2 regions of the Streptomyces sp. NBC_00988 genome follow, and region 2 is predicted to be linked to the other one. Evidence: predicted binding sites of a transcription regulator. Region 2 holds the regulator's gene; the other holds the start of a gene.
What was found. Region 2 encodes HrcA, which represses chaperone genes, less so after heat shock. Its sites were predicted from a motif close to TTNGCACTCNGNNNNNCNGAGTGCNAA; they were not measured.

Region 1 (3,585 bases), 1.1 Mb from region 2:
CTTCATTCCGGCCGTCCCACACCGTGGCCTGTGATCCCGGACACCTGTGACTCCGAACACCGTGACCCCGGACACGCCCGAGGGCGGCACCCCCTGTCGGAACAGGAAGTACCGCCCTCGGTAAGACCGTTGATCAACCAGAGGTCGATCAGAAGTCCATGTCACCGCCCGGCATGCCGCCACCGGCGCCCGCGCCGGCACCGGCCTTCTCGGGCTTGTCGGCGATGACGGCCTCGGTGGTGAGGAAGAGCGCGGCGATGGACGCGGCGTTCTGCAGGGCAGAGCGCGTGACCTTCGCCGGGTCGATGATGCCCTCGGCGATCATGTCCACGTACTCACCGGTGGCGGCGTTGAGGCCGTGACCGATGGGCAGGTTGCGGACCTTCTCGACGACGACTCCGCCTTCGAGGCCACCGTTGACGGCGATCTGCTTCAGCGGGGCCTCCAGGGCCAGCTTCACGATCGCGGCACCCGTGGCCTCGTCACCTTCGAGCTCAAGCTTCTCGAAGACGTGGCCCGCCTGGATGAGCGCGACGCCGCCACCGGCGACGATGCCCTCCTCGACGGCCGCCTTCGCGTTGCGAACGGCGTCCTCGATGCGGTGCTTGCGCTCCTTGAGCTCGACCTCGGTGGCCGCGCCCGCCTTGATGACGGCGACGCCGCCGGCGAGCTTGGCGAGGCGCTCCTGGAGCTTCTCGCGGTCGTAGTCCGAGTCGCTGTTCTCGATCTCGGCGCGGATCTGGTTGACGCGACCGGCAACCTGGTCCGCCGAGCCCGAGCCGTCGACGATCGTCGTCTCGTCCTTGGTGATGACGACCTTGCGGGCGCGGCCGAGGAGATCCACGGTCGCGTTCTCCAGCTTGAGGCCGACCTCCTCGGAGATGACCTCGCCGCCCGTGAGGATGGCGATGTCGCCGAGCATGGCCTTGCGACGGTCACCGAAGCCCGGAGCCTTGACGGCGACGGACTTGAAGGTGCCGCGGATCTTGTTGACGACCAGCGTGGACAGGGCCTCGCCCTCGACGTCCTCGGCGATGATCAGCAGCGGCTTGCCCGACTGCATGACCTTCTCCAGGAGCGGGAGCAGGTCCTTGACGTTGGCGATCTTCGAGTTGGCGATCAGGATGTACGGGTCGTCGAGCGACGCCTCCATACGCTCCATGTCGGTGGCGAAGTACGCCGAGATGTAGCCCTTGTCGAAGCGCATACCCTCGGTGAGCTCCAGCTCCAGACCGAAGGTCTGGGACTCCTCGACGGTGATGACGCCTTCCTTGCCGACCTTGTCCATCGCCTCGGCGATGAGCTCGCCGATCTGGCTGTCGGCGGCGGAGATGGAGGCCGTAGAAGCGATCTGCTCCTTGGTCTCCACGTCCTTGGCCTGCTCCAGCAGGGCACCGGAGACGGCCTCGACGGCCTTCTCGATACCGCGCTTGAGGGCCATCGGGTTGGCGCCCGCGGCTACGTTGCGCAGGCCTTCCTTGACGAGAGCCTGGGCGAGCACGGTCGCGGTGGTCGTACCGTCGCCGGCGACGTCGTCCGTCTTCTTGGCGACTTCCTTGACCAGCTCGGCGCCGATCTTCTCGTACGGGTCCTCCAGCTCGATCTCCTTGGCGATGGAGACACCATCGTTGGTGATCGTGGGGGCGCCCCACTTCTTCTCAAGGACGACGTTGCGGCCCTTGGGGCCGAGGGTGACCTTGACGGCGTCGGCGAGCTGGTTCATACCGCGCTCAAGGCCTCGCCGCGCCTCCTCGTCGAACGCGATGATCTTGGCCATGTGAAGTGGTCCTCCCGGACTGGGGTGGATTGCTCCGGACCGCGCTGGCGCCCGCGACGGACGGCTCGCCTGCCCCGTGGCTCCTTGCGCCACCTGGCCTGCGGGCCTCACCGACCCGATCCTTCGTTATCACTCTCACCTTCAGAGTGCTAACGCCAATGATTAGCACTCGGCATGGTCGAGTGCAAGCGGCTCCCAGGTTCTGGGCCCCATCCTTCGCGGGGCGCGCGAGGTGCGCACGGGGCATGCCGAAGGGCCCGTACCCCAGGAGGTGACCCCCCAGGAGTACGAGCCCTTCGGTGAGGAACGAAGAACGTCGCTGCTGTTCGTCGGCGCGTGCTTCAGCCGGTCGCGAGCCGGACCATGTCCGCCTGCGGCCCCTTCTGACCCTGCGAGATCTCGAAATCGACCCGCTGACCCTCTTCCAGGGTGCGGTAGCCGTCCATCTGAATCGCGCTGTAGTGGACGAAAACATCCGCACCACCGTCGACCGCGATGAAGCCGTACCCCTTCTCCGCGTTGAACCATTTGACGGTGCCCTGAGCCATGCCTAACTCCCCTATTACTGGCCCTTGCACGGACCCGCACTTCGCGGATCCGGGTCAGACCTCACCCCCCACAGGATTGGGGGCGTGCGCCGGAACGCGTCGACCGCGGCCGAATGTATCCGTCCAACTGCCGTCTGCAACAGGTCAATCCGACGAGAATTCCGGGCAGGACCGGTCGGGAATATACGGAGAATTCGTCCGACGTCAGGGCAAGTCGGGCCCGATAAAGGGAACATAAGGCGCAAAAAGACTGCACACTTTGGCTACTTCTCATCGCACGCGGAGCGGGTACTCATATGCGTCCGGCATGCGGAGTGGAGCGGGTTCCCCAACTGTACCCCGCTCAACCCTACAGAATTGCCCCCTCCGCTTCTCTCACGGAGGGGGCAATTCGATGAACTCTTGGTAATCGGCGTTACCGAGGGTAATTATCAGCCGCCGGCGACGGCCGGAATGATCGACACCCCGGCCCCGTCCGGAGTGGCCGTCTCCAGCCCCTGCTCGAACCGCACGTCGTCGTCGTTCACGTACACGTTGACGAACCGCCGCAGCTTGCCCTGATCGTCGAGCACGCGGGCGGAGATCCCGGTGTGGTTCTTCTCCAGGTCGCTGATGACCTCGGCGAGGGTGGCACCTTCGGCGGTCACTTCGGCCTGACCGCCGGTGTAGGTGCGCAGGATGGTGGGGATGCGGACGGAAACGCTCATGCTGATGACCTCCCGGTCAGGTGTGGCTTGTGGCTTTTGGGGGCGCCGAGGAACGACGCTAGGACGCGAGTCCAGCTTCCCTGAAGGACTCAAGGCTGGGCCGGATCGTCGCGGTGAGCCCCGTACCGGCCACCGCGTCCAGCGTCTTGAGACCGTCACCCGTGTTGAGGACCACCGTCGTCAGGGTCGGGTCCAGCAACCCGTTCTCGATCAGCTTCTTCGCCACACCGACGGTCACCCCGCCCGCGGTCTCCGCGAAGATCCCCTCGGTCCGGGCAAGCAACTTGATCGCGTCGACGACCTGCTCATCGTTGACGTCCTCGACAGCCCCGCCCGTACGCCGAGCGATGTCGAGGACATACGGCCCGTCCGCCGGGTTCCCGATCGCCAGCGACTTCGCGATCGTGTTCGGCTTCTGCGGCCGTACGACGTCATGCCCGGCCTTGTAGGCGACGGAAACCGGCGAACACCCTTCCGCCTGCGCCCCGAAGATCTTGTACGGCTTGTCCTCGACGAGCCCGAGCTTGATCAGCTCCTGGAGCCCCTTGTCGAT
Region 2 (3,585 bases):
CGAGATGCTGGCGGGGATGGCGCCCTGATCGCCGGACTCCGCCCCGGCGTCAGGACTTGCCGTCACGACTCGGCGTCAGCACTCAGTGTCAGGGCTCGGCGTCACGACTCGCCGGGTGCCGTGACGAAGTCGATCAACTCCTCGACCCTGCCCAGCAGTTCCGGCTCCAGATCCCGGTACGACCCGACCTTGGCCAGAATCGCCTGCCACACCGCACCGGTGTTTTCCGGCCAACCCAGGGACCGGCACACGCCCGTCTTCCAGTCCTGACCGCGTGGGACGCGGGGCCAGGCGGCGATGCCGACGGAGGACGGTTTCACGGCCTCCCAGATGTCGATGTACGGGTGGCCCACGACCAGCGCGTGTTCGCTGGTGACCGACTGGGCGATGCGCCACTCCTTGGTGCCGGGGAGCAGGTGGTCGACCAGGATGCCCAACCGCGCGTCCGGGCCGGGATCGAATTCCGCGACGATCGACGGGAGGTCGTCGACGCCCTCCAGGTACTCGACCACCACGCCCTCGATGCGCAGGTCGTCGCCCCACACCCGCTCGACGAGCTCGGCGTCGTGCCGGCCCTCCACGTAGATCCGCCCGGCGCGGGCCACACGCGCGCGTGCACCCGGGACGGCCACCGAACCGGAAGCCGTACGAGTGGGCCGGAGGGGACTTGATACGGGCCTGACCAGGGTGACGACCCTGCCCTCCAGGAGGAAGCCCCTCGGTTCCAGCGGGAACACCCGGTGTTTGCCGAAGCGGTCCTCCAGGGTGACCGTGCCGGCCTCGCAGCGGATCACCGCGCCGCAGAAACCGGTGCCCGGCTCCTCGACCACCAGGCCCGCCTCCGCGGGGACCTCGGGGGCCGGCTTGGGCTTCTTCCACGGCGGGGTCAGGTCGGCGGAGTACTGGCGCATTCGGATGACGATAGGAGAACCGGGGCGACCGTCGTCACGACACGCCGAAACGCGTTGCCAACGCGTCCCGTTGGGCTCGCACGAACCCCGCGTCCACCACCGCTCCGTGACCAGGCACGTACAGCGCGTCCTCCCCGCCCAGGGAGAGGAGCCGGTCGAGCGCCGCAGGCCAGAGACCCGGAACCGCGTCCGGGCCGGCCTGGGGTTCGCCGGACTCCTCGACCAGGTCGCCGCAGAACACGACCGGCGGGTCGCCCGGCACCACGACCGCGAGATCGTGGTCGGTGTGTCCCCGGCCGTGCACCAGCAGGACCTCCGGGCCGCCGTCCAGTTCCAGCCGCATCTGACCCTGACCCCACACGTACACGCATTCGCGAGGGTGCACGAAGACGTCCGCCGCGTTCTCCGCCGCCCGCGGGTCCAGCCCGTTGCGCACCGCGTCGGCCAGCAGCTCCTCGCCCCCGCGCTCGAACACCTCGCTCGCGCCCCCGCCCACGAAAACCGTCGCCCCCGCGAACACCGCCGCCCCGAAGACATGGTCGAAATGGAGGTGGGTGAGCGCGAGAAGCGGCACACGGCGCCCGGCGAGTGCCTGCGCCTGCCTGCGCAACCGTGCGCCCTCCGCCAGGCTCGACCCCGCGTCGATCAGCAGTGCCGAGTCCCCGCCGATCACCAGCCCGACCGTGCAGTCCCAGCCAGGCAGCCGGCACCGGCCCACCCCGGCGGCCAGCCGCTCCCACCCCGCCTCTTCCCAAGTCACCGTCATACGGCGACGCTAACGGTGAGGGCACCAGGGATTGACATCGCAGGACCGGCCTTGCCCGGGGTGTACCTCACGGCCGTACACTGGGCCGGGGAACGCTGGCACTCGCGCGCACAGAGTGCCAGGAAAGGGCAGCCCGGCAACAAAACGGCGACCAGAACTGGAGGTGTGCGCGATGCTCAGCGAACGCAGGCTTCAGGTGCTGCGCGCCATCGTCCAGGACTATGTCGGCACCGAGGAGCCGGTCGGGTCCAAGGCGCTCACCGAGCGGCACAGCCTCGGCGTCTCCCCGGCGACCGTGCGCAACGACATGGCGGCCCTGGAGGACGAGGGCTACATCGCCCAGCCGCACACCAGCGCCGGGCGGATTCCGACGGACAAGGGCTACCGGCTCTTCGTCGACAAGCTCGCCGGCGTCAAGCCGATGACCGGCCCCGAGCGCAAGGCGATCCAGAACTTCCTGGACGGTGCCGTGGACCTCGACGACGTCGTCGGCCGTACGGTACGGCTGCTCGCGCAGCTCACCCGGCAGGTCGCCGTCGTGCAGTACCCCTCGTTGACCCGCTCGACCGTCCGCCACGTGGAGCTGCTGTCGCTGGCCCCCGCGCGCGTGATGCTCGTGCTGATCACCGACACCGGGCGGGTCGAGCAGCGCATGGTCGACTGCCCGGCGCCCTTCGGGGAGAGCTCGCTCGCGGATCTGCGCGCGCGGCTCAACAGCCGGATCGCGGCCCGCCGCTTCGCGGACGTACCGCTGCTCGTGCAGGACCTGCCGGAGGCCTTCGAGGCCGAGGACCGCGGCACGGTCGCGACGGTGCTCTCCACCCTCCTGGAGACCCTCGTCGAGGAGACCGAGGAGCGATTGATGATCGGCGGCACCGCCAATCTCACCCGCTTCGGACATGACTTTCCCCTCACCATCCGCCCCATCCTGGAAGCCCTTGAGGAGCAGGTCGTCCTCCTCAAGTTGCTTGGTGAGGCGGGGGATTCGGGCATGACCGTACGGATCGGTCATGAGAACGCCTACGAGGGACTCAACTCCACGTCGGTGGTGTCGGTCGGCTACGGTTCGGGCGGCGAGGCAGTCGCCAAGCTAGGCGTGGTCGGACCGACCCGCATGGATTACCCGGGAACGATGGGAGCGGTACGCGCAGTGGCACGGTACGTCGGACAGATCCTGGCGGAGTCCTAAGTGGCCACGGACTACTACGCCGTTCTCGGCGTGCGTCGCGACGCGTCGCAGGATGAGATCAAGAAGGCCTTCCGTAGGCTCGCGCGCGAGCTGCACCCGGACGTGAATCCGGATCCGAAGACCCAGGAGCGCTTCAAGGAGATCAACGCCGCTTACGAGGTGCTCTCGGACCCGCAGAAGAAGCAGGTCTACGACCTCGGCGGCGACCCCCTCTCACAGGCGGGCGGCGCGGGCGCGGGCTTCGGAGCCGGTGGCTTCGGGAACTTCTCGGACATCATGGACGCGTTCTTCGGTACGGCGTCGCAGCGCGGACCGCGCTCGCGCACCCGCCGGGGCCAGGACGCGATGATCCGGCTGGAGATCGAGCTCGACGAGGCGGCCTTCGGCACCACGAAGGACATCCAGGTCGACACGGCCGTCGTCTGCAACACCTGCAACGGCGAGGGCGCGGCCCCCGGCACCTCCGCGCAGACCTGTGACATGTGTCGCGGTCGCGGTGAGGTCTCGCAGGTGACCCGGTCCTTCCTGGGCCAGGTCATGACGTCCCGCCCCTGCCCCCAGTGCCAGGGCTTCGGCACGGTCGTGCCGACGCCGTGCCCGGAGTGCGCCGGCGACGGCCGCGTCCGCTCGCGGCGCACGCTCACGGTCAAGATCCCGGCGGGTGTGGACAACGGCACGCGGATCCAGCTCGCGGGCGAGGGCGAGGTCGGCCCCGGCGG

Region 1: the regulator HrcA is predicted to act here: its motif matches at 1,940-1,966, upstream of groL (chaperonin GroEL).

The regions. Positions count from the first base shown of each region.
Region 1 covers NZ_CP108730.1:5,804,094-5,807,678, forward strand. The annotation lists gene groL (chaperonin GroEL) at 149-1,777, opposite strand; gene OG496_RS26385 (cold-shock protein) at 2,119-2,325, opposite strand; gene OG496_RS26390 (MoaD/ThiS family protein) at 2,757-3,032, opposite strand; gene thrC (threonine synthase) at 3,091-3,585, opposite strand, start outside.
Region 2 covers NZ_CP108730.1:4,656,667-4,660,251, reverse strand. The annotation lists gene OG496_RS21235 (hypothetical protein) at 1-28, shown strand, start outside; gene OG496_RS21230 (DUF3097 domain-containing protein) at 102-911, opposite strand; gene OG496_RS21225 (MBL fold metallo-hydrolase) at 946-1,677, opposite strand; gene hrcA (heat-inducible transcriptional repressor HrcA) at 1,850-2,866, shown strand; gene dnaJ (molecular chaperone DnaJ) at 2,867-3,585, shown strand, end outside.